2 linked regions of the Caulobacter sp. FWC2 genome follow. Each later gene encodes a partner of the first gene's protein in a complex. Links are inferred from orthologs where the notes say so. Each region holds a gene or a part of one and is shown in the gene's direction. Other genes may lie near its edges. The genes, in order: pnp and CSW62_RS10985.

Region 1 (16,619 bases):
CCCTGGAGGAGAACGAGGCCTCCGCGCCGGGCTCCCGCCTGGGCCTGAAGCGCGCGCGGGCCAGCGTGGCGCGGTAAGGGCGTCTTGCGGGCGTCATGGATCACCGTCTAGACTCGCCCCGCAAACGAGGAACGACATGAAGCCGCCCATCAAGCGTCTGGCCGACCTCAAGCCCGCGTCGACCGCCGAGACCTATGCCCGACCCACGCCGAAGGTGGCGCGGCGTCAGACCGCCAAGGTGCTGACGCCCGCAGAAAAGGCTGCCTTCCTGGCCTCGCGCCCGGACCTGTCGTCGAAGTCCTGAGCCAATTCCGGATGGACGCGGATCGACATCGCCGGGCCGGCTGCTTAGACCTTTCCTAAAGGTTGAGTGCGGGGGCGGTATGGCGAAGGGTACTACGGTGACGGCGAGGGGCGAGGCCGCCGAGGCCTGGGCGCTTTGGGACAAGCTAAAGCGCCTGTTCCCGGCCTGGAACCTGTTCCTGGAGGCGTTCTATACGCCCGGCGCCTGGGGCTACATGGGCGTCGACTTCCTCAACGGCTTTCGCAAGAACCCTTCGACGGTAAAGGCCTTCGCGCTGCTGGACGGGATCGACGACGCCACGTTCGACGCCCTCTCGGCCCTGGCCAGCCTCAACGCCCGTCGTCACGACCAGATGGTGCGGGCGGTGGTGGTCTTCTACCTGACCGTACCGTTGACCATCGCGGCCATCATGGCGGACCTGGCGGGCGACAGCATGCTGAGCTTCATTCGTCAGCACAGCACCGTGGCGATCCAGGTCGCGGCGGGCGTCACCCTGGGTCCGATCTCCTACCTTCAAGGTCAATGGCGCTCACGCCAGATCGTCGGGGTTCTGGACCTGATCCGCATCGAACGCGGCCAGGCGCCGTTCACGGCGCTGGAGTTGCGGGAGGAGTAGGGGGGCTCGGCAGGAACACCCCGCGGGGCTTGGGCGGGAGAAGGAGACCGGACTGGACTTCTAGCGTTTGGAAGCCTAGACACCCCGCCTTCCGATTTTCCCCGCGACCGGCGTTCGATCCGCCGGCCGGGCCACAAGGATTCCGCGCCATGAAGCGCCTATCGGGCCCCAAAAAGGCCGAAACCAAGAAGGCCTCCCCGACGGGCCCTTCGCAACGCCAGCTCCGCGCCGGCGAACTGATCCGCCACGCCCTGGTCGATGTCTTCCGCGAGGAAGGCCTGGCCGACCCGGTGCTGGTCAACGTCTCTTTCACGGTGTCGGAAGTGCGGATGAGCCCCGACCTGCGGCACGCCGTCTGCTTCGTCGAACCCCTGGGCGCCGGCTTGAAGGGCGAGGCTGGCCGCGGGGATGAGGACATCAAAGAGGTCATGAAGGCCCTGAACCGGGGGGCTAGCTTCCTGCGCGGGCGCCTGGGCAAGGTGATCGACATGAAGTTCACGCCGGACCTCAAGTTCATCCACGACGAAAGCTTCGGCGCGGCGGCCTATATGGACCGCCTGTTCGACGATCCGCGCGTGCAGCAGGACGTGCGCACCCTGGCGGACGTCCAGGGCGACGATGACGACCAAGGGGACGAGGCCTAGGCATGGCGCGCCGCAAGAAGGGCGACGCCGTCTCGGGCTGGATCTGCCTGGACAAGCCCTATGACCTTACCTCGACCTCGGCCGTCAGCCGGGTGCGTCGCGCCTTCAACGCCCAGAAGGGCGGCCACGCCGGCACGCTGGACCCTCTGGCCACGGGGATCTTGCCCATCGCCCTGGGCGAGGCGACCAAGACCGTTCCGTTCCTGATGGACGCCGACAAGGCCTATCGCTTCACCATCGCCTGGGGCCGCGACACCACGACCCTGGATCGCGAGGGCGAGACGACGGGAACCTCCGACGTGCGTCCGACCCGGGAGCAGGTCGAGGCCGCCTTGCCGGCCTTCATCGGCGAGGTCGACCAGATCCCGCCGAACTTCTCGGCCATCAAGGTCGACGGCGAGCGCGCCTATGACCTGGCCCGTGACGGCGTGGAATTCGAACTGCCGACCCGCAAGGTCAACATCTTCGACCTGAAGGTTGTCGAGCAGGCCGACGCCGACCACGTCACCCTGGAGATGGAATGCGGCAAGGGCACCTATGTCCGGGCCGTGGTCCGGGACCTGGCCAAGGCGCTGGGAACCTGCGGTCACGTCGCCGACCTGCGCCGGACACGGGTGGGCGGGTTTGCCGAGGCGACCTCGATATCGCTGGAAACCCTTGAGAATTTGAGCTATGAGGCCCGGCTGTCGGAGGCATTGCTTCCGGTCGAGACCGCGCTGGACGACATCCCGGCGTTGGCCGTGACCGACGAAGACGCCTTCCGGCTTGCACAGGGACGCGCCATCGTCCTGCTCCCGAGGCAGGTAGAAACGCTGAAAGCCGAGCTCACGCCCGGCGATCGCACCGTTTCCGCCATCTCCGGCGACAGGTTGGTGGCCCTGTGCGAGATGCGCGCCGGAAAGCTCAATCCGGTGCGGGTCTTCCAACTCACCTGAGCGGAGACAACCCGATGTCGATCACCATCGAGCGCAAAGCCGCTCTCATCGCCGAACACGCCCGCACCACTGGCGACACCGGCAGCGCTGAAGTCCAGGTCGCGATCCTCTCGGAACGCATCTCGAACCTGACCGAGCACTTCAAGACGCACAAGAAGGACAACCACAGCCGTCGTGGCCTGCTGAAGCTGGTTTCCCAGCGTCGCCGGCTTCTCGACCACCTGAAGAAGTCCGACGCCGGTCGCTATCAGGCCCTGATCGAAAAGCTGGGTCTGCGTCGCTAAGGCACAATTCGGCCGCTCTGCTTTCGTAGAGCGGCCGAATGCTTTTTGGAGCGTGTCGGTCGAACTGGTTTGCCGAAAGTGGCTTCCGGCTTCGATATTCGTCACGCGACAAGTCTAAGCCTTCGTTTCGAGACAGGCCGAAACGAAAGGTTGCCGCGGGTCCGCTGTATGCGCGATCCGAACACGTAAACCGGGGATCACGATCTTCGGACGCCTGTCGAACTGGATGAGGAAATCTCGGGACCGCCCTTCGGCCGCCCGCCCCTGTCCGTCCTGAAGGAAATGGGTCCTTCGGAACCGAAAGAAGCAAAAATGTTCGATATCAAGCGCAAGACGATCGAGTGGGGCGGCAAGACGCTGGTCCTCGAAACCGGTCGCATCGCCCGTCAAGCCGACGGCGCCGTTCTGGCCACCATGGGCGAAACCGTCGTCCTGGCCACCGCCGTGTTCGCCAAGAAGGCGAAGCCCGGTCAAGATTTCTTCCCGCTGACGGTCAACTATCAAGAAAAGACCTTCGCGGCCGGCAAGATCCCGGGCGGCTTCTTCAAGCGCGAAGGCCGTCCGTCGGAAAAGGAGACCCTGGTCTCCCGCCTGATCGACCGTCCGATCCGTCCGCTGTTCGTCAAGGGCTTCAAGAACGAAGTCCAGGTCGTCGTCACCGTGCTGCAGCACGACCTCGAGAACGATCCCGACATCCTGGGCATGGTCGCCGCCTCGGCCGCCCTGGTCCTGTCGGGCGCTCCGTTCATGGGCCCGATCGGCGCCGCGCGCGTCGGTTACGTCGATGGCGGCTACGTGCTGAACCCGACGCTCGACGAGCTGAAGGAAAGCAAGATGGACCTCGTCGTGGCCGGCACCGCCGACGCCGTGATGATGGTTGAATCGGAAATCCAAGAGCTCTCGGAAGAGATCGTGCTGGGCGGCGTCAACTTCGCCCACAAGGAAATGCAGACGGTGATCGACGCGATCATCGACCTGGCCGAGCACGCCGCCAAGGAGCCCTTCGACTTCCAACCGGAAGACACCGACGCCCTGAAGGCCGAAGTGAAGAAGGCCGTCGGCAAGGACCTGGCCGACGCCTACACCATCCGTGGCAAGGCCGAACGCGTCGCCGCCCTGGGCGCCGCCAAGACCAAGGCCATCGAGACCTTCGCCAAGAGCGACACCAACCCGGCCGGCATCGACCCGCTGAAGCTGGTTTCGGTCTTCAAGGAACTGGAAGCGGACATCGTCCGTCGCTCGATCCTCGACACCGGCATCCGCATCGACGGCCGCGACGTCCGCACCGTCCGTCCGATCCTGGGTGAAGTCGGCATCCTGCCGCGCACCCACGGCTCGGCCCTGTTCACCCGCGGCGAGACCCAGGCGATCGTGGTCGCCACCCTGGGCACCGGCGACGACGAGCAGTTCATCGACGCCCTGGAAGGCACCTACAAGGAATCCTTCCTGCTGCACTACAACTTCCCTCCCTACAGCGTCGGTGAAACCGGCCGTATGGGCAGCCCGGGCCGCCGCGAAATCGGCCACGGCAAGCTGGCCTGGCGCGCCCTGCGTCCGATGCTGCCGGCCAAGGAAGACTTCCCCTACACGATCCGCCTGGTCTCGGAGATCACCGAGTCGAACGGCTCGTCCTCGATGGCCACGGTCTGCGGTTCGTCGCTGGCCATGATGGACGCCGGCGTGCCGCTGATCCGTCCGGTCTCGGGCATCGCCATGGGCCTGATCCTGGAAAAGGACGGCTTCGCGGTTCTGTCGGACATCCTGGGTGACGAAGATCACCTGGGCGACATGGACTTCAAGGTCGCAGGCACCAGCGAAGGCCTGACCTCGCTGCAGATGGACATCAAGATCGCCGGCATCACCCCGGAGATCATGAAGCAGGCCCTGGCCCAGGCTCACGAAGGTCGCGCCCACATCCTGGGCGAGATGAACAAGGCCATGGACGCCCCGCGTGACGACGTTGGCGACTACGCTCCGAAGATCGAGACCATCACCATCCCGACCGACAAGATCCGTGAAGTGATCGGTTCGGGCGGCAAGGTGATCCGCGAGATCGTCGCCACCACCGGCGCCAAGGTCGACATCAACGACGAAGGCACCGTGAAGGTCTCGGCCTCGGACGGCGCCAAGATCAAGGCCGCGATCGACTGGATCAAGTCGATCACCGACGAAGCTGAAGTGGGCAAGATCTACGACGGCAAGGTCGTGAAGGTCGTCGACTTCGGCGCCTTCGTGAACTTCTTCGGCGCCAAGGACGGCCTCGTCCACGTCAGCCAGATCAGCAACGAACGCGTCGCCAAGCCGTCGGACGTGCTGAAGGAAGGCCAGATCGTCAAGGTGAAGCTCCTGGGCTTCGACGATCGCGGCAAGACCAAGCTGTCGATGAAGGTCGTCGACCAAGAGACCGGCGAAGACCTGACCAAGAAGGAAGGCGCGACCGAAGAGGCGTAAGCCCCTTCCGTCCCCTTTCTGGACGCGATCAGGCGGGCGGCTCCGAAAGGGGCCGCCCGTTTTGCGTTTGGGCTTCCCATTGTTCACTTTTTGTTCCATTCTGGGTTGCGGAGCAGGAGGTGAGCGATGGCCGACCATGTCGTTCAGTGCGGAGCGTGCCGGGTCGATGTCCAGGTTGTGCGAGAGGGCGATGGCTTTGCCGCGCGCTGTCCGGCCTGCGCCAGGACCGCGCCCAGGGACGAGGCGATCCGAGTGGCGCGCAGTTCTCTGATCGACGTCGTTATGCGCGATCTCGACGAGAACCTGCGGGAGATCGTCCGCGCCAGTCCGATCGTCGGTTACCAGCCGGCTCAGCGCTACGACTGGGTGTTGAAGGGCGTCGGCGGATAAAGGTTGAAATTGGAAACAATGGATTTCCATAGTTTCCATATCCGCGCTGATCGTCCGCGTTCATTCTCTCCTCATCGGAACAACGGGACGGGCCAGACGGCCTCCCAGCCAGAGGGAAAACGGACATGAGCAGCGGCTATCTCACCACCAACGACGGCGCCCAGATCTTCTTCAAGGACTGGGGTTCCAAGACCGCCCAGCCGATCGTCTTCCACCATGGCTGGCCCCTGTCGTCGGACGATTGGGATGCGCAGATGATGTTCTTCCTGGCCAAGGGCTATCGCGTCATCGCCCATGACCGCCGCGGCCACGGCCGGTCCAGCCAGACCGACACCGGCAATGAGATGGACACCTATGCCGCCGACGTCATCGCTCTGGCCAAGCATCTCGACCTGAAGAACGCCATCCACATTGGTCACTCGACCGGCGGCGGCGAAGTCGCTCATTATGTGGCCCGGGCTGAGCCTGGCCGTGTCGCCAAGGCCGTGCTGGTCGGCGCCGTGACGCCGCTGATGCTGAAGACCGAGGCCAATCCTGGCGGCCTGCCGCTGGAGGTGTTCGACGGCTTCCGGAACGGCACGGCCTATAACCGCGCCCAATTCTTCCGCGACGTTGCCGCCGGTCCTTTCTACGGTTTCAACCGCGAAGGCGCGCAGGTCAGCCAAGGCGTGATCGACAACTGGTGGCGCCAGGGTATGATGGCCGGCGTCAAGGCGCTGTACGACTGCGTGGCGGCCTTCTCCGAGACCGACTTCACGCAAGACCTGAAGGTCATCGACGTGCCGGTTCTGGTGCTGCATGGCGAGGACGACCAGGTCGTTCCGATCGACGCCTCGGCCCGCCAGGCGATCAAGCTGCTGAAGAACGGCACGCTGATCACCTATCCGGGCTTCCCGCACGGCATGGCCACCACTGAGGCCGAGACGATCAACAAGGACCTGCTGGCCTTCATCGAAGGCTAGTCTCCCAGCGATCAACACCCGTCATCCCGCGTTTCAGGCGCGGGATGACGTTTGTCTGCACGAAGAAAGAAAATTACCCCTTCGGCGTCACCCGCACCTGCGCCGCGTCAGGCGCGCCATTGCCACCTCTGCAGGCGGCGGGCTTGAACTTCAGATCCAGGCAGACCCAGACCTCGGTCAGGCGTCCGTCCTTGACGCGGACATTGAGGCCGTCGCGGGTCACGCCCTTGTTGTGCTTGAGGAAGGCGTCGCGGATCTGGCCGGCGGTAATGGTGTCGCCGGCGGGAGCAAGGTCCGGCACGTTCAGGCCCTTGCGGACCTTCTGGGCCTTCTTGAAATAGGCTTCGGGGCTGTCCCAGTTGCACGTGCCGTGCGCCTGCCACTCGTGCTGCAGCAGCCAGGGCGAGGGGGTCATGCAGAGATTGGCCTTCACGGTCGCCGGGTTCATCGGCGGACTGGGCTTGCAGTAGCGCGGGTGGATCCGGTCCGGCCCGTTCGGCCACAGACCGTGCACCGTGAAGCCGAAATGATTGTTCTGGCACTGGATGACCTTGTCCGACTCCGGGATGCCCGCGCGGCAGGCCTCGGGCGACCAGAACAGCGCCAGCAGATAGGCGGCGATCGGCACGTCGGTGTGGATTTCGTCGGCCGGCGGGATCTCGGCCGGTGCGGGGGTCACAACGGGCGGAACCGCGCAGGCCTTCAGGTTTGCGGCCTGGGCGCCGGTCGCGAGCGTGAGGACGGCGAAAGCGGTGGCGAGGGCGGTCTTCATCATGAACTCCGGAACAGCGGCGCGGATAGGGACCCGCGCCGTCGTCGGCGTCAAGAAACCCTTTGCTGATGCCTAGCGCCGCGCCTCGGTGGCCATCCGTACGGCCAGGCCGCCCAGCACGGTCGCCATCAGCCAGCGTTGGATCAGGGCGAAGCTCGGCCGGGTGGCCAGGAAGGTGGCGATGGTCCCGGCGGCCAGGCAGATCGCGCCGTTCACCGTCAAGCTGACGGCGATCTGGGACAGGCCCAGGGTCAGGGACTGGGTGAAGACCCCGCCGTGCTCGGGCCTGATGAACTGCGGCAGCAGCGACAGATAAAGCATCGCCGCCTTGGGGTTCAGGATGTTGGTCACGAAACCCATCGTGATCAGCTTGACTGGACTGTCCTTGGGCAGCTCGCGAACCTGGAACGGCGAGGCGCCGCCGGGCTTGATCGCCTGCCAGGCCAGCCACGCCAGATAGAGGGCGCCGCCGAACCGCAGGACGTCATAGGCGATCGGGGCGGCCATCAGTAGGGCTGTGATGCCCAGCGCCGCGCAGAGCAGGTAGACCACGAAGCCGGCCGCGGTGCCGATCAGCGACACGATCCCCGCCCAGCGGCCCTGGCAGATCGAGCGGCTGACCAGATAAAGCATGTTCGGTCCGGGGGTCAGGGCCATCCCCAGGCACACCAAGGTGAAGGCGATCCAGGTCTTGGCGTCGGGCATGGCGCAGGCTCCGTATTCGTGCGGCCCAAGCTCTAGCATGACGCGCTCGGGCGCGGGCAGCGCGAACCGCCCCGCGTCCAAAGCGTCGCCTTTCCGCCACGTCGCGCAACTGAGAACGATTATCATTGCGACTGCTTTGCAGGAACGCTAAGAACGCGTCGCAATTTCAGGAGGGGCCCTACGGCGAGCCCTCGGGGAATAAGGACGATCATGCGTAATCCGAACTCTGTCGGCGTTGTAAGCCGGCCTCGTCGCGCCCTGGGCGCTGCCGCCGTCGCCGGCCTTGCGGGCCTGGGCCTGGCCCATGCCGCCGTCGCGGGCGAGGCGGACGCCGCCGCGCCGATCGCGACCGCCCCGGCCGCCGCCGTCCCGACCGCCGACGACAATACCGAGGTCTCGACCGTCAAGATCGACGCCCGCCGCGTCGCCGACCCGTCGTCGAGCAAGTTCACCGCGCCGCTGGTCGACACCCCGAAGTCCGTGACGGTCATCACCTCGAAGATCATCGAGCAGACCGCCGCCACTTCGCTGACCGACATCCTGCGCACCTCACCGGGCATCACCTTCGGCGCTGGGGAAGGCGGCCAGCCGCTGGCCGACCGTCCGTTCATCCGCGGCTCCAGCTCGGCCAACAATATCTTCGTCGACGGCGTCCGCGACAGCGGCGGCCAGACCCGCGAGATCTTCAATCTCGAGCAGGTCGAGGTCGTGAAAGGCCCGGACAGCGCCTATAGCGGCCGCGGTTCGGGCGGCGGCAGCATCAACCTGTCGTCCAAGACCCCTAAGGCCGACACCTTCGCGCGCGGCTCGGTCGGCATGGGTACGGACGCCTATGTCCGCGCCACCGCCGACCTGAACTACGCGATCAATGACAGCGTCGCGGTGCGCCTGAACGTGCTGGGTACGCAGGGAAATACTCCCGGCCGCAAGGCCGTCGACTTCGACCGCTGGGGTGTCGCGCCGTCGCTGGCCATCGGCCTGAACGGCGACACCCAGATCACCGTGGCCTACTATCACCTCGACACCAACCAGACGCCCGACTACGGCATCCCGTTGCTGACCAAGACGATCGAGCCGCGCACGGCCTCGGGCATCCTGAACGTCGACCGTCGCAGCTTCTACGGCATCAAGAGCCGCGACTTCCAGAAGACCCAGTCGGACATCGCCACCTTCGCCATCGACCACAAGATTGATGACGACCTGAACGTCCGGCAGGTGGTTCGCTATTCGAAGAGCGTGAACGACTACCTGGTCACCAACCCCGGCGACGGCGGCGCGGCCCAGTTCGTCCAGGGGCAGTGGTGGATGAAGCGCGGCACCAAGAGCCGCTGGAACCCGACCGAGACGGTGGCCGCCGTCACCGACCTGCACGGCAAGAAGACCTTCGCCGGCCTGGAGCACAGCTTCGACATCGGCATCGAGCTGAGCCGCGAAGAAAATCGCAACGCCAGCTACCTGCCCTACGGCACGACCACCTCGGCCTGCCCGACCGGCTTCGTGATCGCGGCGGCTACCTTGGCCAGCGTCGGCGGCGGCGACTGCACGCTCGTTTACAAGCCTAACGCCAACGACGTCTGGGTCGGCACACTGAACAAGGGGCCGCTTACGCGCAACCTGACCAAGACGGCCGCGATCTACGGCTTCGACACCATCAAGTTCGGCGACAAGATCCTGCTGAACCTGGGCCTGCGTCATGACAGCTACGAGAGCCGTGGCGTCGACGCGTCCTCGACCAGCGCCAACGGCGTCGTCACCTCCGTGACCTACACGCCGCGCGGCGGTTCGTGGGACTTCACGAACTACCAGGCCGGCCTGGTCTACAAGCCGACCGCAAGCTCCAGCCTCTATGTCTCGTACGGCACCTCGTCGACGCCTCCCGGCATCTCGGGCGGCGACCAGAACAGCAACACCTCGACCGGCACGGGCAACCTGGCCACGGTCCAGCTGGAGCCTGAAGACAGCGAAAGCTTCGAGCTGGGCGCCAAGGCCAATGTGTTCCACGACACGCTGGCCCTGTCGGCGGCCGCGTTCAAGACCACTCGCAAGAACGCCCAGATCCAGATCGACGCCAACACCTACGCCCAGGTCGGCGAGGTGGAGGTCAAGGGCTTCGAGCTCGGCTTCTCGGGCAACGTCACGCCGAAGTGGCAGGTGTTCGGCGGCTACACCTACATGGACAGCGAGCTGGTCCGCGGCGCCTATACCGGCGTCAACCAGGGCGACCCGCTGGCCAACACGCCCAAGCACACCTTCTCGACCTTCACGACGTACAAGATCACCCGCCAGATCGCCCTGGGCGGCGGCGCCTACTACGTGTCGACCAGCTTCGGCGGCAACCAGGGCGGGGCCGGCGGTGGCGCGAACCGGGTCTATGCGCCGTCCTACACGCGCTACGACGCCTTCGCCTCGTGGAGCATCAACCCGAAGGTCGACCTGCAGCTGAACGTCCAGAACCTGACGGATGAACGCTACATCGCGCGCACCAACGGCGTTCACCACGCCGATCCGGCGCCGGGCCGCCAGGCGATCCTGACCGTCAACGTGAAGTACTAGTCCTCCCCGACGAGCGGCTTCGCGTCAGCGCCCCGTCCGGCCTCTTCAGGGCCGGGCGGGGCGCTTTACGTCCCGGCCTGATCCGGATCAAACACGACCCGTTGTGGCATGCTAGGAATGAGTCGCAACAAGGATGTCCCGATGATGCTGCAGATTCCCGAGGTGCTGACCAAGGCGCAGGTCGCCGAGTGCCGCGCGATCCTCGACGCCGGTCCGTGGGTCGACGGCAACCTGACCTCGGGATTTCAGGCCGCGCGCGCCAAGACCAACGAGCAGCTGCCGCAGGACAGCGAGGCCGCCCGGACCGTCGGCGAGGCGATCCTCCAGGCGCTGGAGGCCAATCCGCTGTTCGTCTCGGCGGCCCTGCCGCAGGTCATCCTGCCGCCGATGTTCAACCGCTACGGCGAGGGCATGGGCTTCAGGGACCATGTCGACAACGCCATCCGCCGCGACCCGCTGAGCGGCCGGCGTCTGCGAACGGATCTCTCGGCCACGCTCTTCCTGGAGGAGCCCGAGAACTACGACGGCGGCGAGCTGGTGGTGAACGACCTCTATGGCGACCATGTCGTCAAGCTCGGGGCGGGGGACATGATCCTTTACCCCAGCTCCAGCCTGCATCATGTCACGCCGGTGACGCGCGGCCGTCGCACCGCCAGCTTCTTCTGGATCCAGAGCCTGATCCGCGACGACGCCAAGCGCACGATGCTGCTGGAGATGGACATCGCTATCCAGCGCCTGGCCCGCAAGGTCGAGGCAGACGACGAGGGCGTCCTGTCGCTGACCGGCGTGTATCACAACCTGCTGCGCCAATGGGCCGAGGTGTAGGAAATCGAGGCTGGGAGAGCACGTTCGCGGAACATCGGTCGGTCTTGCGAACCATAAGTTTACGGTTGCGCCCCACGATCCGCCCAACTTTGCGGAGACCTGATGTCCCAGGGGCGAGATAACGAAGGGGTCGTAGGAGCGCCGTCGCCGTTTGGCGAGGCCGAGGCCGCGCGCTGGCTGTTCGAGAACGCCAGCGACCTCTTCGCCGTGGTCTCGCCCGAGGGCCGCTTCGTCAGCGTCAACGGCGCCTGGACCACCCTGACGGGCTGGACCCCCGAGGAGCTGATCGGCCAGCCTACTCTCAAGTTCGCTCACCCCGAAAGCCAGGCCGAACTGATCCAGAGCGGCGATCGCATGCGCGCGACCGGCGAGGCGATCAACGAACTGCAGATTCGCTGCAAGGACGGCCGCGTGATCTGGGTGCAGGGTCGGTCGCGCCTGGGTCCGAACGGCGAGATGATCGGGCTGATGCACGACATCTCGGCCGAGGTGGCGAGCCGGGCTGAACTGGAGACGGCCCGCCGCACCCGACAGATCCTGGCCGAGGAGGCCGGCATCGGCGTCTGGAGCTACGAGCCCGATGGCGGGGGCATCGACTGGGCGCCCGATGTTCTAGCGCGACTTGGCCTGTCGCCAGAGAATGTCGCGACGGTCGACCAGTTCCTGGCCCGCCTGTCAGACGACCAGCGCGAGGTGGTGCGGGAAGCCTTTGGCCACGCTATCCGCACAGGCGAGGGCGGCTCGGTCGAGTTCCGCCTGCTCGGCGACGACGGCTGCTGGCGGACCTTCCGCAGCACCTATCGCGCCGGCGAGCGACGGGGCGAACTGTTCACCCTCAAGGGCATCACCCAGAACATCACCGACGTGGCTCGAAGCCGCGACAAGGCGATCTGGAGCGAGCGCCGCGCCCGTCAGCTGGTCGAGGACGCCCCGTTCGCTGTGGCGGTCTACGATCTGGACATGCGCTTGCGCCTGGTCAGCCCGCGCTTCCTGGAGATCTTCCGGTCGACCGAGGCCCAGGTCATCGGCAAGACCCTGTCGGAGCTGACCAATGGCGGCAGGCGCCGCTTCGTGGCGGGGGTCGCCCGGGCCCTGTCCGGCGAGGTCGTCACCCGCCGCGAGGACCGCCTGTTCGACGCCGAAGGCGTGGAGCGGGCCTTCCGCTGGGAGGCCCGGCCGTGGCTGGACGGGGCCGGCGAAATCGTCGGCGTCATCACCTATATGGACGACGTCACCGCCCTGACGGCGGCGCGGCGCGAGGCTCGGATCAACGCCCGTCGCCTGAAGGTCGCGCTGGGCGCGGCGCGCGCCGGCGTCTACGAGATCGACCACGAGGCCGAGCGCTTCTGGGGCTCGCCGGAGTTCCACCGCATGATGGGCCGCCACGTTGCCTATGACGATGTGCGCGAGGCCGCCTGGCCGATGATCCATCCGGACGATCTAGCCCATCTCTACAAGGGCGCCGCCGAGTGGTGGCGCGACGGCCTGGTGGAAACGCAAGAGTACGACGTGCGGGTGCTGACGCCTGGCGGCGATACGCGCTGGGTGCGGATTTTCCACGACGTGCGCCGCAACACCCACGGCGTCGCGCGCAAGGCGGTCGGTCTCGTCCTGGACATCGACGAGAAGAAAAGGGCCGAGCTGGCGCTGATGGCCGCCGAACGCGCCGCCCAGGCCGCCAACGAGGCCAAGGCCCAGTTCCTGGCCAATATGAGCCATGAGATCCGCACGCCGATGAACGGGGTGTTGGGGGTCATGCACGTACTGCGCCGTGAGCTGCCGTCCGGCGACAGCGCCGACCTTTTGGGAGAGGCCCTGGCCGCGGGCCAAATGCTGTCGACCTTGCTGGACGACGTGATCGACATCTCGCGCATCGAGGCCGGGCGCCTGGACCTCAATCGCGAGCCGGTCGATCCGCGCGAACTGGCCGGGGGCGTGATCCGCCTGCTGGCCGGTCAGGCGACGCACAAGGGCCTGCGGCTGGAACTGGACCTGGCCGACGATCTAGGCTGGATCGAGACCGACCCCACCCGCGTGCGCCAGGCCCTGTTCAACCTCATCGGCAACGCTGTGAAGTTCACCCTCAAGGGCTCCGTGACCGTCCGGGCCCGCAAGGTGATGACGGCGGAGGGCCAGCGCCTGGTCTTTGACGTGATCGACACCGGCATCGGCGTGCCGCTGGAAGCGCAAGGCAGCCTGTTCGAACGCTTCCAGCAGGCCGACGCCAGCACCACCCGTCGCTTCGGAGGCTCCGGCCTCGGCCTGGCCATCACTCGCAAACTGGCTCAGATGCTGGGTGGCGAGGTGGCGTTCCGCTCGACCCCGGGCGAGGGTTCGACCTTCACCCTGACCATCGCCGCCCCGCCGGCGCTGGCCCCCAGTCCGGCCGAGCCGGCCTGCGACGACCTGTTGGACGGACTGAAGGTGCTGGTCGTCGAGGACAACCGGACCAACCAGCTGGTCGCTCGCCGGATCCTGGAACAGCTGGGCGCCGAGGTCAGCGTCGCCGACGACGGCGCGGCCGGCGTCGAGGCCGCCCGCGACGGAACCTTCGATCTGATCCTGATGGATGTTCAGATGCCCGGGATGGACGGCCTGGAGGCCGCCCGCCGTATCCGCGCCCTGCCGGGACCCGAGGCGCGCGCGCCGATCATCGCCCTGACCGCCAATGTCATGGCCCACCAGCGAGCGTCCTATCGCGCCGCCGGCATGGACGGCGTGGCCGCCAAACCGATCTCCCCCACCGCCCTGGTCGCCGAGATCCTGCGCTTGTCGCGGGCCGGCGACGACAGCCAGGGCGCCGTCGCCTGACCGGTCGCTTTCCTCGCCCCTTTTCCCCGAGCCCTGAACCACGCTAAGCAGGGCTCAAATAACGGGGGAATGAGATGGCCGAAGCAGGTCAGGAACGCGCGTCGATGCGCACGGTGGTCGCGGCCTCTTCGGCCGGCACGGCCTTCGAGTGGTACGACTTCTTTATCTTCGGCAGCCTGACCCAGGTCATTTCCAAGACCTTCTTCGCCGGACTCAACGACACTGCCGGCTATATCGCGGCGCTGGCCTTGTTCGGCGTCGGCTTCGCGTTCCGGCCGCTGGGCGCCCTGGTGTTCGGCAAGATCGGCGACCAGGCCGGCCGCAAGGGCGCGTTCCTGGCCACGGTGCTGCTGATGGGCGGCGCCACCTTCGCCATCGCCTTCCTGCCGACCTATCAGCAGGCCGGCGTCATCTCGCCGATCCTGCTGATCCTGATGCGGTGCGTGCAGGGCTTCGCCTTGGGCGGTGAGTATGGCGGGGCGGCCATCTATGTCGCCGAGCATTCGCCGCCGAACCAGCGCGGCTGGTCGACCTCCTGGGTGCAGACCTCGGCCGCCTTTGGCCTGTTCGGGGCCCTGCTGGTGATCATGGGCACGCGGGCGGTCGTCGGTACGGAAGCGTTCGACGCCTGGGGCTGGCGCATCCCGTTCGCCGTCTCCATCGGCCTGCTGGGCGTCTCGGTCTGGATGCGCATGAAGCTGACCGAAAGCCCCGCCTTCGCCGCCATGAAGGAAGAGGGCCAGGCCTCCAAGGCGCCCTATGCCGAGGCGTTCGGCCAGTGGAAGAACCTTAAGCTCGTCATCCTGGCCTTCCTGTCGATGATGTGCGCGCAGGGAGCGGTCTGGTACACCAGCTTCTTCTACGTCCAGACCTTCATGGAGAAGTTCCTGAAGGTCGACGCGGCGACGATCAACGGCGTGATGATGACCGCCACGGCGATCAGCGCGGTGTTCTATGTCGTGTTTGGCTGGCTGTCGGACCGGATCGGCCGCAAGCCGGTGATGCTGGGCGGCATGACCCTGGCCCTGCTGTTCTATTTCCCCGGCTTCCACCTGCTTGAAAGGGCCGCCAACCCGGCCCTGGCCGAGGCCTCGGCGAAGTCGCCCGTGGTGGTCGTGGCCGATCCCAAGGACTGCTCGCTGCAGTTCGATCCCGTCGGCAAGGCCGCCTTCGTGACCTCGTGCGACATCATCAAGAGCACCTTGGCCAATGCCGGCGTCTCCTACGCCAACCAGACGGCGCCGGCCGGCTCGGTTGCGGTGATGAAGATCGGCGGCGTCGAGATCGTCTCCAAGAGCGCCAAGGGCCTGGCCAAGGCCGAGGTCAAGGCGGTGAAGAGCGGCGTGGAGACACGGATCAAGGCTGCCCTGGCCCAGGCCGGCTATCCGGCCAAGGCTGACCCCGCCCGGATGAACAAGCCGCTGATGCTGGGCGTGCTGTTCGTGTTCGTGATCGGCGCGACTGCCCTGTTCGGTCCGCTGGCGGCCTGCCTGGTCGAGCTGTTCCCGACGCGCGTGCGCTATACGGCCCTGTCGCTGCCCTATCACATCGGCACGGGCTGGGTGGGCGGCTTCGTGCCGTTCTTCGCCTTCGCCATCGTCACCGCAGTCGGCAACATCTATGCCGGCCTCTGGTACCCGATCGCCTTCACCCTGATCAGTGTGCTGACCACGGCGTTCCTGCTGCCAGAAACCAAGGGGCGGTCGCTGGACTAGAGCATTTTTCGATCAAATCGGATCGGAAAATGCTCTAGGCTGTTGTTTTAACGCATTTTCTGACGACGAACCGGCATCCACTTCGTCGGAAAATGCTCTAGGCCGAAGCGGCGGGCAGCACCTCGACCGCGACGCCGGCCTGGGTCAGGGCGTGGACCAGGGCCGGGTCGACGGCGTGGGTGATCAGTCGGACGATCTGGCGGCCTTCGCGCGCCAGCTGCACCAGGTGATCGGCGTCGGCCTGCGCGGGATCGAGCCGCTCGACATCGCGACGGGCCATCCTCACGACCTCCGGCTCGGCGTCGCCGTCCAGGACCAGGACGTCGGCCGCGCCCAGGGCCCGGCTGGCGCGCAGGGTCAGCAGATCGGCCGGACCCTTGCCGGCTATGAAGCGCACCACGCCCTTGCGGGCCGTCCCCTTGGCCAGGGCCTCGCGGAACAGCTGGCCGGCTTTTTCCATGTCGCCGTCGCGGGCGGCCTGGGCCGCCTCGCCCAGCACCGCGTCGCGCAGGAATGCCCGACGCTCGTGCAGCGCCGGCAACGCCCCGCGCACCTCGCTCTGGAACTTTTTCAGCAGGGCGGCGACGCGGCCCGTGCCTTCGGGGACCTGGGCTTCGATATCGTTGCGCAGCATGGTGGCCAGCACCGGGGC
Region 2 (12,974 bases), 2.8 Mb from region 1 along the record:
AACGTCGTCCTGTACTTCTATCCCAAGGACGACACCGCCGGCTGCACGTCCGAGGCCCTGCAGTTCTCGTCGGAAGTCGAGGAATTCCAAAAGCTGGGCGCGGTGATCGTCGGCGTGTCCAAGGACAGCGTCGCCTCGCACGCCAAATTCCGCAAGAAACATGACCTGACCATTGATCTCGCCGCCGACCCTCTGGGCGACGTGGTCGAGGCCTATGGCGCCTGGGTCGAGAAGAGCATGTACGGCCGCAAATATATGGGCATAGACCGTTCGACCTTCCTGATCGACCGCGAGGGCGTCGTCCGCGAGGTCTGGCGCAAGGTGAAGGTCCCCGGCCACATCAAGGCCGTGATGAACGCCGCCAAGGCCATCAAGTAAAATTTCGCCTGGCTCTTCGTGTCTCGGGAACCGGTTGTTCGCCGGCGTGTTGTATCGGCGCCGCTGCCTGTGACCTTTTCGCGCACGCGCCGCCGTGAACGTGGCCGTCGCGGTCAGAAATCGTTAAGGAACGTAGCGCAAGATTATATTTTGCGACTCGCGCTCCCTTAGGGCGCGAACAGTCTTGCGCGTTTCCGCTTTCTCATAGCATATCCCCCAGACCTGAAACGGGGGGTTTCTTGGGCGATGGCGATCAAGCGCTTTAAGCGACTGCGGCACTCTCTCGAAGCCCTATTTCCCGAACGGCACATCTATATCCGCTCCGGCGGCGAGATGCGCGGCTACGTCTTTTCCACCAACAAGCAGCTGCTGGGCGCGTCCGTCGTCGCCGTCACCGCGCTGTGGATGGGCGTCTGCACCGCTGCGATGGCGGTGAACGCCCTGGCGGTCAGCTCGACCGACCAACAAGTCATTCGCCAGAAGGCCTATTACGAGCGTCTCAACGCCGACCGCCAGGCCCGTCTGAACAGCGCCGTGGCCCAGCTTTCGGCCACCAACGGCTCGCTCGAAGATCTGGCCGCCTCGGTCGAGAAGCGCCACGCCGCTCTCGCCCTCCTCGTTTCCGACTTCAAGGGCGTGCCCGGCGCCGCCCAGGCCCTGACCGTCGCCAAGCCGCGCCTGCTGGCCGCCAGCCCGGTTCAGCGCATCCAGGCGACCCGGATGGACCAGGAGCGCCTGATCGACGCCGCCGAGAGCTTCGCCAAGAGCCGCGCCGAGCGCCTGCGCCTGGCCATGCGGATGGCGGGTCTGGACGCCGGCAACTTCACCGGCCGGGGCGTGTCGCTGGGCGGCCCGCTGATCGAGGCCAAGGATCCACGCGCGCTGGCCGCTGTTCTCGACGTCGACGAGGATTTCGCGAGCCGCATCCAGCACGCAGCCAACGACATGTCGGACATGCGCTCGCTGGGCGCGGCGGCCAAGAAGCTGCCCTTCTACCGCCCGACCGGCAATCCGGCCCTGTCGTCCAGCTACGGCGTCCGCTTCGACCCGTTCACGCACCGGCCGGCCTTCCATTCGGGCCTGGATTTCCCCGGCGCCTACTACACCCCGATCATGGCCACGGCCCCGGGCGTCGTTTCTTTCACGGGCGTGCGCTCGGGCTACGGCAACACGGTCGAGATCGACCACGGCGGCGGCTTCAAGACCCGCTACGCCCACCTGGCCACCATCGGCGTCCGCGTCGGCGAGCGCGTCACCATCGGTTCGCGCATCGCGGCCATGGGCTCGACCGGCCGTTCGACCGGTCCACATCTTCACTACGAAGTCTGGGTCAACGGTAAGGCCCAGAATCCCAATCGCTACTTGAAGGCTGGTGAGTATGTTCAGCAAGCAAGCTAAGTCGGGCTCCAAGACCCCGGCTCGCATCGAACCCCTGCCGACCCCGATGGCGGCCGCGCCTGTCGACCAGGTCCGCCGCGGGCCGCCGAAAGTGGCGTCCCTGCTGTCGGCCGACCTGACCATCGAGGGCGCCGTCACCGGCGAAGGCGAACTGCAGATCGACGGCGTGGTCAAGGGCGACGTCCGCGTCGGCCGGCTCACCGTCGGCGAGACCGGCCATGTCGAGGGCGGTGTCTATGCCGAGGCGGTGGAAGTGCGCGGCCGCGTGGTCGGCGCGATCACCTCCAAGCAGGTCCGCCTCTACGGCACCTCGTACGTCGATGGCGACATCACCCACGAGCAGCTGGCCATGGAAACCGGCGCCTTCTTCCAGGGCCGCAGCCTGAAGTTCCAGCGCCCCGCCCCGGCCGCCCAGCCGGCGCCGCAGCCGGAACAACTGGCCATCGCCCAGGCCAAGCCCGTCGCGGGCTGAGATCTCGGACCTTCCGAATTCAAGAACGCCCCGGATCACTCCGGGGCGTTCTTCGTATCAGCGGCTTGAGAGCACAAAGGTATTCCCGTCGGGATCCTTGAACTTGGCGAAGGTCCCCCAAGGCTGCTTCTCAGGCGGGCCTTCGAACACGACGCCTTTGTCGGACAGCTTGCGATAGGCGTGCTCGACGTCGTCGCAGGCCAGCGAGCCATTGAAGAAGGTGCCGATGCGGTCTTCGTGGCCCTCGGGCGTGAACAGGACAAGGCCGGTCTCCGCGCCCGGAATCGAGAGCTCGATCCAGCGCTGGTTCCCCATCGGCTGATCAGTAGCCACGCGCAGGCCGATCTTCTCGGTCCAGAAGGTCAGGGCCCGATCCTGGTCGCTGACCGGAATGCCCACGAACTTCAACTTGCTGATCACGCTCATCTCTATCCCCTGCCCCGTGGGTCTTCCATGACAGCGAGGTAGCGCGGCGCCCTTGCGGGGGTGAAGTCATGCAGGCAATGCTATAGCAATGGATGCCCCCACCTACGCCATCGACCGCTACGTGCTCGACACCCTGATGGCGGATCTGGTCGGCCACGACCACAAGCCGTCGTCGTTCCTGGTGTATCTCGCGATCGTGGCGGCGCACGCCGACGGCCGCGCCAGTTTCAGCCACGCCGAACTGGCCGAGCGCACGGGCCAGTCGCGACGCACGGTGCAGAACGCCGTCGACAATCTGAAACGTCGGGGATTGGTGTCGGTCAGTCGCGCGGGACCGACCGAGGCCGCGACCTATGTCCCACTGACGCCCTGGAAGCGTCAGCGGGAGCGGTAGGTGTACTAGCCTTCGACCGCGTCGCGCGTGGCCCCGACGCGCTGGGCCAGCGAGGCGCCCATGAAGGCGTCGAGGTCGCCATCCAGCACGCCGGCGGTGTCGGAGGTCTCGACGTTGGTCCGCAGGTCCTTGACCATCTGGTAGGGCTGCAGGACGTAGCTGCGGATCTGGTGACCCCAGCCAATGTCGGTCTTCTGGTCTTCCAGCGCCTGCTGGGCGGCTTCGCGCCGTTGCAGTTCGGCCTCGTAGAGACGAGCGCGCAGCATCTTCCACGCTTCTTCGCGGTTCTGGTGCTGCGAGCGCCCGGCCTGGCAGGCCACGGCGATGCCGGTCGGGATGTGCGTCAGACGCACGGCCGAGTCGGTCTTGTTGATGTGCTGCCCGCCGGCCCCGGAGGCGCGGTAGGTGTCGGTCCGCACGTCGGCCGGGTTGATCTCGATCTCGATCGTGTCGTCGACCACGGGATAGACCCAGGCCGAGGCGAACGAGGTGTGACGGCGGGCGCTGCTGTCATATGGACTGATACGCACCAGGCGGTGCACGCCGGCCTCGGTCTTCAGCCAGCCATAGGCGTTCGGGCCCTTGACCAGCAAGGTCGCGGACTTGATGCCAGCCTGGTCGCCGTCGGTCTCTTCGATCAGTTCGGTCGTCATGCCGTGGGCGTTGGCCCAGCGCGTGTACATGCGCAGCAGGATGCCGGCCCAGTCGCACGACTCGGTGCCCCCGGCCCCGGAGTTGATTTCGATATAGGCGTCGTTGCCGTCGGCCTCGCCCGAGAGCAGGGCCTCGAGTTCGGCGCGGCCGGCGCGTTCCTTGATGGCTTTCAGCTGGGCGCGGGCGTCGTTCAGGGAATCCTCGTCGGACTCCATGTCGGCCAGTTCGGCATACTCCAGCGCGTCCTTGACGTCGCGCTCGATGCCTTGCACGGCCTCGACCTTGGCGGCCAGGGCGGCGCGCTCGCGCGAGACGGCCTGGGCCTCGGTCGGGCGATCCCAGAGGGTCGGGTCTTCGACCCGGGCGTTCAGCTCATCGAGCTTTCGGAGGGCGACATCCCAGTCAAAGACGCCTCCTGAGCAGTCCAATGGACTGCTCGATGTCAGCCGCGGCGGCCTCGACATCCGGTCGCATCACGTTACTCCGTGACAGTGTTGAAGGGCGCGGGAAATAACGCGCGTCGCGCTCCCGCGCAATGAGAGTTCGTAGAGCCCGCCCTAATAGAGCCCACTGAGGGGATCGACCTTCTGCGGCGGCGGCTTGCCCGGCTGAGGCGCCTGCTGGACCGGCTGCGGCAGGCCCGGCGAGATCTGCTCGTACGGGATCGGCCCCGTCGGCGCGACCTCCACCTTGGGTTCGGTGCCCGGCCGGAAGGCCTCGCGGACGCCGCGCACCAGGGCGAACTTGGCGTTCTTGGGCGGCTTGAAGTCGACGGCCGGCTGGCCGTCCAGCGCCACCTTCATGAAGTCCATGAACACCGGCACGGCGTCGACAGCGCCCGTCTCGCCCTCGCCCAGCGAGCGGTTGTCGTCGAAGCCGACGAAGACGCCGACCACGAGGTTGGGCGAATAGCCGACGAACCAGGCGCTGCGGTACTCGTTGGTCGTGCCGGTCTTGCCCGCCAGCGGACGGCCCAGGGAGCTGACGGCGGCCGCGGTGCCGCGCTGCACAACGCCCTGCAGCATCGAGGTGATTTGGTAGGCGGTGACCGGGTCCATGATCTGGTCGCCCGGCGCGGCGAAGCGCGGGCTCTCATCGCCGTTGAAGCCGGCGTCGCAGCGCTCGCAGTCGCGCTTGTCGGCCCGGAAGATGACCTTGCCCTCGCGATCCTGCACCAGTTCGATCAGGTGCGGATCGACGCGGCGGCCGCCATTGACGAAGGCGGCGTAGGCGGCCGTCAGCTTGAACGGCGTCGTCTCGCCCGCGCCCAGGGCCATGGCCAGGACGGGGTCCATGCTTTTGACCACGCCGGCGCGCTGGGCGAAGTCGACGACCTTCTTCATGCCGACGCCCTGGGCCAGGCGCACGGTCATGGCGTTGATCGACTGCTCCAGCCCCTTGCGCAGCGGCTGAGCTCCATAGAACTCCTTGTGGTAGTTCTCCGGGCTCCAGTCCTGACCGTTGGCGCCCTTGAACGTGATGGCGCTGTCGACGACGACGCTGGCCGGCGTGTAGCCGTTCTCCAGCGCCGTGGCGTAGACGAACGGCTTGAACGACGAGCCCGGCTGGCGCATCGCCTGGGTGGCGCGGTTGAAGTTCGACAGCGAGTAGCTGTAGCCGCCGACCAGGGCGACGATCCGGCCCGTATAGGGCTCCATGGCCACCAGGGCGCCATTGACCGCCGGAACCTGGCGCAGGCGATAGCCGGCGTCGGTCTTCTCGACGAACACCAGGTCGCCGGCCTTCAGGCCCTTGCCGTTCTTGGCCCAGGTCACGTCTTCGCCAACCAGCTGGCCTTCGCCCTCGTCCTTGACGAGACGGACCCGCCCGTCGTTGGAGACGACCAGGGCCTGACGCCACTTGCCGCGCTCCGCCGGCGGGGCCTTGGCCAGGGCGGTCTTTTCCCAGGCCAGGTCGGTCGATTCGACATGGCCCCAGGCCCCGCGCCAGCCGTGGCGGCGGTCGTATTTCTCCAGGCCGTCCATCAGCGCCGAGCGCGCAGCCGTCTGCAGGCGCGGATCCAGCGTGGTGCGCATGTAGTAGCCGCCCTCGCTGAGGCGCGGCCCCAGCGTGGCCATGCCGCGCTGACGCACTTCCTCGACGAAGTAGTCGGCGTCGCGGTAGGCGGCGCGCTTGGGCGCGGACTGGACCACCAGATCCTCGGCCATGGCCTTCTGGGCCTCGGCCTTCGACACCCAGCCCTGCTCGGCCATCTGGCCCAGCACCCAGTTGCGCCGGGTCATGGCCTTGGCCTTGTTGCGGATCGGATGGTAGTTGTCCGGTCCCTTGGGCAGCGAGGCCAGGAAGGCGCATTCGGCCAGGGTCAGGTCCGGCAGCGACTTGCCGAAATAGTTGTAGGCGGCCGCGCCGACGCCGAACGAGCGATAGCCCAGCCAGATTTCGTTCAGATACAGCTCGAGGATCTGCTGCTTGGTCAGCGACTGCTCCAGGCGGTGGGCCAGGATCGCTTCCTTGAACTTGCGACCGACCGTGGCGTCGCTGGTCAGCAGGACGTTCTTGGCGACCTGCTGGGTGATGGTCGAGCCGCCCTCGAGGCGCTTGCCGCGAACGACGTTGCCCACGTTCTTGAGCATGGCCCGCGAAAGCCCGCCGACGTCGACGCCGCCGTGCTGGAAGAAGTTGCGATCCTCGGCCGCCAGGAAGGCCTGGGCCAGCTGCGGCGGGATCTGGTCGTAGGGGATGAAGATCCGGCGCTCTTTGCTGTACTCGCCGATCAGCGTGCCGTCCCAGGCGTAGACGCGCGTCGCCGTCGGCGGACGATAGTCCTGCAACTCGCCGGCGTCGGGCATGTCATGGAACAGCCAGGCGGCGTAGATCGCGATCGCGAAACCCGCGACCGCGATGGCCGAAAGCACCGCCACGCCCGCGATGGCCATCCATCGTTCGGTGGGTTTCAGATCCACGCGACCTCCGTCGAGGCAGGCCCCCTCGCCTGCCGCACACACTTCACTAGATCGCTTGGCGCCGAACCGTAAGCGGTTTTGCGGTCGCACCTCGCGACGCGAAGCACGAACGATCACCCCTGTGATTAGAGGGCGACAGGCAAAAGGGAAAGCCGCTCCCCGCTTCGGGAGATCAGGACTTGCGCAGACCCGCCGAGAAATAGGCCTCGATGGAGTCGCCGACCGCGTCGACCAGGCGGTTGCGGCTGGCCTTGGTGGTCAGGAAGGCTTCGTCTTCCGGATTGGTGATGAAGCCCATCTCCAGCAGCACGGCCGGCACGTCCGGCGCCAACAGCACTATAAAGCCGGCGTCGCGGTGGCTGCGGCGCAGCAGGGTGGTTTCCTCGCCGACGCTGGCCAGCAGCAGTTGGGCGAAGGCGGCCGAGCGATTCTTGGTGGCGCGCTGCGACAGGTCCAGCAGGATCTGGCTGACGGCGCGGTCGCGGCCCGGCAGGTTGGCCTTCATCAGCCAGTCGTCCTTGTCGAGGACGAGGCCGACGCGCTCGGAGCCCTTGTCAGACACGGTGTAGACCGAAGCGCCGCGCGTGCTGACGTCGGGACCCGAGTCGGCGTGCAGCGAGATAAAGAGATCGGCGTCGGCGCGGCGGGCGATCTGCACGCGGCCTTCCAGCGGGATGAAGGTGTCGGTCTCGCGGGTCAGCACGACCTGGAAGCGGCCGGTGCGCTCCAGGCGCGCCTTCAGCGCCTTGGCCGCGGCCAGGGTGACGTCCTTCTCGAAGACGTTGGCGCCCAGCGAGCCGGGATCCTTGCCGCCATGGCCGGCGTCGATGACGATGACCTTCTTCAGGCGCAGCGGCGCGGCCTTGACCGGTGCGCTGGCGAAGGTAAGGCGCGGCGCCGGCGGGGCGGCGACCAGGGGCGCGGCGTCCACGGCCTTCAGGTCGATGACATAACGATAGGCGGTCGCGCCATCGCCCGGCGGCAGCAGGAAGCGACGGCGGACCTCGGCCTTGCCGGTCAGGTCCAGGCGCAGACGGGCGCCGCCGGCGGCCTCGTCGATCACCCAGCGCTTGACCAGGCCCTGGCCGGACCCTTGAAGATCGCCAGACACCAGGACGTTCGGCAGGGCCATGACCAGGCGCTGGTCGCTCATGCCGTCGGAAATCAGCTTGCCGGCCGCGGCGCGGTCGAGGTCGATGACAACGCGGGTTTCGTTACGGTCGCCGCCGAAGCGGACCTTCTGCACGCCGGCGGGCGCGGCCGGTCCCTGGGCGGTGGCCACGGCGACGCCGGCGACCGTCAGGCCCCCGACAATCAGGGCCGCCCGGACCCAGCCCATGCGGGCCAAACTGATAAGAAACTTACGCATTCCCGCCCGCGTAGTCCGAAACTGGTGAACTGAATGTCAATATCTCCCGGGGCGGTAGCCAAAGGGTTAAGTCCAGATCATCCGTCGAAAGCTTTTCTTTTGTGCGTCGATGTGGCTACAGTCCCGTCGTGCGCGAATGTCGTGATCGTCACGACTCCGTGTGGGCCGCCCGAGCCTCGAAAGTGGTCCTGAACCTCTTCCGGCGCGGAGGCGGCAGACTAGATAGTGTTCGAGAGACGGCCGATCTGGCGGGCGAGAAGCCTACCGAGACGCCGGATCTAGGGCTCGCGTCGGGCTCAAACGCCTTTCTGGCGACGACGCGCCATCCGATCCGCGCCATCCGGCGCGACAACACCACCTCCTCGCGCCATTCGTGACGCGACAGGCAAACCATCCAGTCCGCGCTTCACGCGCGGTAGGGAAAAACGAAACCCCCAATGGGCTGCGCCGCACCCGACCGCCTTTGGCACCCGACCCTTCGCAACCGCGCTGACGGTGCGACGGTCGGCGACGCGCGCGCCCTTCATTCAGAACGGCGACCGGGCCTTGCGCCCGCCGCGCGCCGTGGAGACTTCCTTAATGTCGAAGAAGATGCTGATCGACGCAGCACACGCCGAAGAGACGCGTGTGGTCGTCGTGGACGGAACCCGGGTTGAAGAGTTCGATTTCGAAAGCCAGACTCGCAAACAGCTTCGCGGAAATATCTACCTCGCCAAGGTGACCCGCGTTGAGCCCAGCCTCCAGGCTGCGTTCATCGAGTACGGCGGTAACCGCCACGGTTTCCTGGCGTTCAACGAAATCCACCCGGACTACTACCAGATCCCGGTCGCCGACCGTGAAGCGCTGATGCGCGACGACTCGGGCGATGACGATGACGACACCCCGGTCTCGCGTCGCGCCTCGGGCGGCGACGACGAGGACGACGTCAACGGCGGCCACGCGGTCGATGACGACGATGATGACGTCGAAGAAGAGCTGGCGCGCCGCAAACGCCGGCTGATGCGCAAGTACAAGATCCAGGAAGTTATCCGCCGCCGGCAGATCATGCTGGTCCAGGTCGTCAAGGAAGAGCGTGGCAACAAGGGCGCCGCCCTGACCACCTACCTGTCGCTGGCCGGCCGCTACGGCGTCCTGATGCCCAACACCGCCCGTGGCGGCGGCATCAGCCGCAAGATCACCGCGGTGTCGGACCGTCGCCGCCTGAAGAGCGTGGTCAACAGCCTGGACGTGCCGCAGGGCATGGGTCTGATCGTGCGCACGGCCGGCGCCAAGCGCACCAAGGCCGAGGTCAAGCGCGACTACGAATATCTGCTGCGGCTGTGGGAAAACATCCGCGACAACACGCTGCACTCGGTCGCCCCGGCGCTGATCTACGAGGAAGAAGACCTCGTCAAACGCGCCATCCGCGACATGTACGACAAGGACCTGGAGGGCATCTGGGTCGAGGGCGACGCCGGCTATAAAGAAGCGCGCGACTTCATGCGCATGCTGATGCCGAGCCAGGCCAAGAAGGTCTTCAACTACCGCGACCCGACCCCGCTGTTCGTCAAGCACAAGATCGAGGACCATCTGGCCCAGATCTATTCGCCGGTCGTGCCGCTGCGTTCCGGCGGCTATCTGGTGATCAACCAGACCGAGGCCCTGGTCGCCATCGACGTCAACTCGGGCAAGGCCACGCGCGAGCGCAACATCGAGGCCACGGCCCTCAAGACCAATGTCGAGGCCGCCGAGGAAGCCGCTCGCCAGCTGCGCCTGCGCGACCTAGCTGGCCTGATCGTCATCGACTTCATCGACATGGATGAAGGCAAGAACAACCGCACGGTCGAGAAGGTCCTCAAGGACGCGCTCAAGGACGACCGCGCCCGCATCCAGATGGGCAAGATCTCGGGCTTCGGTCTGATGGAGATCAGCCGCCAGCGTCGCCGCACCGGCGTTCTGGAAGGGACGACCCACGTCTGCGAACACTGCGAAGGCACCGGCCGCGTCCGCTCGGTCGAGTCCAGCGCCCTGGCCGCCCTGCGCGCGGTCGAGGCCGAGGCCCTGAAGGGCAGCGGCGCGGTGATCCTGAAGGTCTCGCGTTCGGTCGGCCTGTATATCCTGAACGAAAAGCGCGCCTATCTGCAGCGCCTGCAGGAGACCCACGGCCTGCACATCACCGTCGTGGTCGATGACAGCCTGCACGCCGGCGACCAGGAGATCGAGCGCACCGAACTGGGTGAGCGCATCGCCATCGCCCCGGCGCCGTATGTCGACGAAGACGACGACTTCGATCCCACGGCCTTCGAGGACGAGGACGAAGAAGAAGACGAAATCATCGACGACGAAGACGAAGACAGCCTCGAGCGCGAGGATACCGACGACGACGACGCCTCGGCCCGCAAGCAGACCCGCGAAGACGATCGCGGCGACCGCAAGGGCCGCCGTGGCCGCCGCGACCGTGGTCGTGGTCGGGGGCGTCGTGACGAGCGCGAGACCGAAGGCGAGGCTCCGGCCGAAGCCGAAGTCGAAGGCGACGAAGACGAGCTCGAAGGCGACGCCGAAGACCGCGCCGAGTTCGGCGATGACGATGACGGCGCCCGTCGCCGTCGCCGTCGTGGTCGCCGCGGCGGCCGTCGTGGCGGTCGCGAGGACGGCGATCGTCCGACCGACGCCTTCGTCTGGATCCGTCCGCGCGTCCCGTTCGGCGAGAACGTCTTCACCTGGCACGACCCGGCCGCCCTGGTCGGCGGCAACAGCGAACCGCGCCGCCCGGCGCCGGAAGCCCGCGCCGAGCGTGAAGAGACCGCCGAGCGTCCGGAACGCGTCGAGCGCGAGGAACGTCCGGCCCGCGAACGCGGTCGTCGTGGCCGTGACCGTGGTCGCCGCAATCGCGACGACGCTCCCGTGGTCGAGGCTTCGGCCCAAGCGACCTCGGCCGTCGACGCGATCAGCCCCGCTGAACCCGCAGAGCCCTACGAAACGCCGATCCTGGCTCCGCCGGTGATCTCCGGGCCGCCGTCCGACGTCTGGGTCGAGCTGCCTGAAGCCGAGGAAGCGCCGAAGAAGCCCAAGCGCGCCCGTTCGCGGAGCAAGAAGGCCGTCGCCGAAGAGGCCGCGCCGGAAGCCGCTCCCGAAACGGCCGTCGAGGCCGTCGCCGAAACCGTGACCGAGAGCGTCGCCGTGGTTCCCCCGAAAGCGACTCCGGAACCTGTACAAGCGCCGGCGCCCGAGCCGATCGTGGAAGCGCAGCCGGAACCCGTCGTCGAAACGGCCCCGGCCGCTCCCGCCGAACCGGATCCGAACGAGATCACCACCCCGCCCGAAAAGCCCCGCAAGGGCTGGTGGCGCCGGTAGGCTGACCTGATGAGGGCCCGCGTGTCGAAAGATGCGCGGGCCTAAATCGTCGCGAAGCCGAAGCGAGACCCTTGTTCCCTCGTCTCCGACTTCCAAGTTAGACTGGTCGTGGTTCGCGGGGGCGCGATCTGGAGATCACTCAATGACCTCGCGTAGCGGGCAAGCTGGGAGGCGACTCGGCGTGGCTTTGTCCGCGCTGGCCGTGCTCGCGTCCGGAGTTCCCCAGGTCGCCCTGGCCCAGGATAGCCCCTCCCTGATCCGGGACACCGAGATCGAGGAAATCCTCCACCACGACGCCGACCCGATCTATGCGGCGGCGGGCCTGGATCCCAGGACCGTGCGCATCCTGATCGTCGGCGACAAGTCGCTGAACGCCTTCGCGACCCAGGGCCTGCAGATGGGCCTGAACACCGGTCTGATCCTGCAGACCGAAAATCCAAACCAGCTGCGCGGCGTCATCGCCCACGAAACCGGACACCTGGCCGGCGGCCACCCGATCCGCTCGGGCGAGATGACGCGCGCGGGCCTCAAGCCCATGATCCTGACCATGGGCCTGGGCGTCCTGGCCGCTCTAGCCGGGTCCGCGGACGGCGCCGCCGTCCTGCTGGGCAACGCCCAGTATGCTGGCGCGCTGGGCGCTCTCGGCTACAGCCGCGAACAGGAATCACGCGCCGACCAGGCCGGCGCCGGGTTTCTGGAAGCCACCGGCCAGTCGGGCCGGGGTCTCGTCGAGTTCTTCGACAACTTCCGCTATCAGGAAGTCTTCGATCAGGCCCGCCGCTACGAATATTTCCGCAGCCACCCCCTGTCGTCCGAACGGATCGAGGTGCTGCGCAGCCGCGTCGAACGCCAGCCGCACTACAGCGCCGTGGACACGCCGGAGGATCTGGCCCAGCACGAGATCATGAAGGCCAAGCTGGAAGGGTTCCTGAACCCGCAGATCGCCTTGATGAAGTACAAGGAGAGCGACACCGGCTTTCCGGCCCGCTACGCGCGCGCCATCGCCTACTACCAGATGAAGGAGCCCGACCGGGCCCTGCAGCTGCTGGAGCCGTTGATCGCCGACCACCCGGACAATCCCTACCTGTGGGAGCTGAAGGGGCAGATCCTGTTCGAGTTCAACCGGGTGGCCCTGGCCGAGGAGCCGCAGCGCAAGTCGGTGCAGCTGAAGCCCGACGCGGCCCTGCTACGCGTCAATCTCGGCCAGACCCTGATCAACCTGAACGACCCCAAGAAGATCGAGGAAGGCGTCCAGGAGCTCAAGCGCAGCCTGCTGAACGATCCCGACAACTCGGTGACCTGGCGCCTGCTGGCCCAGGCCTACGACACTCAGAAGAAGGACGGCGAGGCGCGCCTGGCCACCGCCGAGCAGTACTATTCGCTGGGCGCCGTGCGCGAGGCCCGGGTCTTCGCCATGCGGGCCCGCGAGCTTCTGACCAAAAACACCCCCGACTGGCGCCGCGCCACCGACATCGTCCTGGCCTCGCGCCCCTCCAACCAGGACCTGAAGGACCTGGCCAAGGACAGCGTGGCTCAATCGACCCCTGGCCTCTAAGCCACTTTCCCCTCCACGTCCGAGATTCGTATGACCCTGCTCCGTCGCGCCGCGACCCTCGCTCTCCCCCT

The links.
Region 2: the proteins of pnp (region 1) and CSW62_RS10985 are in contact, whole or in part, in a cryo-EM structure (PDB 9QH0), measured with the Escherichia coli proteins. The link is inferred for Caulobacter sp. FWC2 from one-to-one orthologs.

Annotation. Positions count from the first base shown.
Region 1 is NZ_PEBF01000001.1:5,082,177-5,098,795, reverse strand. What follows is about bases 2,689-5,664. They hold pnp (polyribonucleotide nucleotidyltransferase), read left to right. Parts: upstream 2,689-3,095; coding sequence 3,096-5,234; downstream 5,235-5,664. Other genes in these bases: CSW62_RS24025 (hypothetical protein), read left to right, coding at 5,361-5,624; rpsO (30S ribosomal protein S15), read left to right, coding at 2,689-2,783. In the rest of the region: CSW62_RS24055 ([protein-PII] uridylyltransferase), read left to right, coding at 1-77; CSW62_RS26675 (hypothetical protein), read left to right, coding at 137-304; CSW62_RS24050 (hypothetical protein), read left to right, coding at 384-920; 30S ribosome-binding factor RbfA, read left to right, coding at 1,070-1,564; tRNA pseudouridine(55) synthase TruB, read left to right, coding at 1,567-2,499; more of rpsO, read left to right, coding at 2,514-2,688; CSW62_RS24020 (alpha/beta fold hydrolase), read left to right, coding at 5,750-6,586; CSW62_RS24015 (ribonuclease T2), read right to left, coding at 6,660-7,358; CSW62_RS24010 (LysE family translocator), read right to left, coding at 7,431-8,063; CSW62_RS24005 (TonB-dependent siderophore receptor), read left to right, coding at 8,274-10,616; CSW62_RS24000 (Fe2+-dependent dioxygenase), read left to right, coding at 10,758-11,441; CSW62_RS23995 (PAS domain-containing sensor histidine kinase), read left to right, coding at 11,544-14,252; CSW62_RS23990 (MFS transporter), read left to right, coding at 14,327-15,967; CSW62_RS23985 (NAD(P)-dependent oxidoreductase), read right to left, coding at 16,065-16,619. UniProt on the Escherichia coli protein: Involved in mRNA degradation. Catalyzes the phosphorolysis of single-stranded polyribonucleotides processively in the 3'- to 5'-direction. Also involved, along with RNase II, in tRNA processing.
Region 2 is NZ_PEBF01000001.1:2,289,712-2,302,685, reverse strand. What follows is about bases 8,214-11,548. They hold CSW62_RS10985 (ribonuclease E/G), read left to right. Parts: upstream 8,214-8,594; coding sequence 8,595-11,348; downstream 11,349-11,548. Other genes in these bases: CSW62_RS10980 (M48 family metallopeptidase), read left to right, coding at 11,491-11,548; CSW62_RS10990 (hypothetical protein), read left to right, coding at 8,453-8,671. Outside these bases: CSW62_RS11030 (peroxiredoxin), read left to right, coding at 1-378; CSW62_RS11025 (peptidoglycan DD-metalloendopeptidase family protein), read left to right, coding at 625-1,776; CSW62_RS11020 (polymer-forming cytoskeletal protein), read left to right, coding at 1,757-2,248; CSW62_RS11015 (VOC family protein), read right to left, coding at 2,306-2,674; CSW62_RS11010 (helix-turn-helix domain-containing protein), read left to right, coding at 2,763-3,068; CSW62_RS11000 (penicillin-binding protein 1A), read right to left, coding at 4,280-6,646; CSW62_RS10995 (N-acetylmuramoyl-L-alanine amidase), read right to left, coding at 6,819-8,015; more of CSW62_RS10980, read left to right, coding at 11,549-12,903; CSW62_RS10975 (DsbA family protein), read left to right, coding at 12,934-12,974. UniProt on the Escherichia coli protein: Endoribonuclease that plays a central role in RNA processing and decay. Required for the maturation of 5S and 16S rRNAs and the majority of tRNAs. Also involved in the degradation of most mRNAs.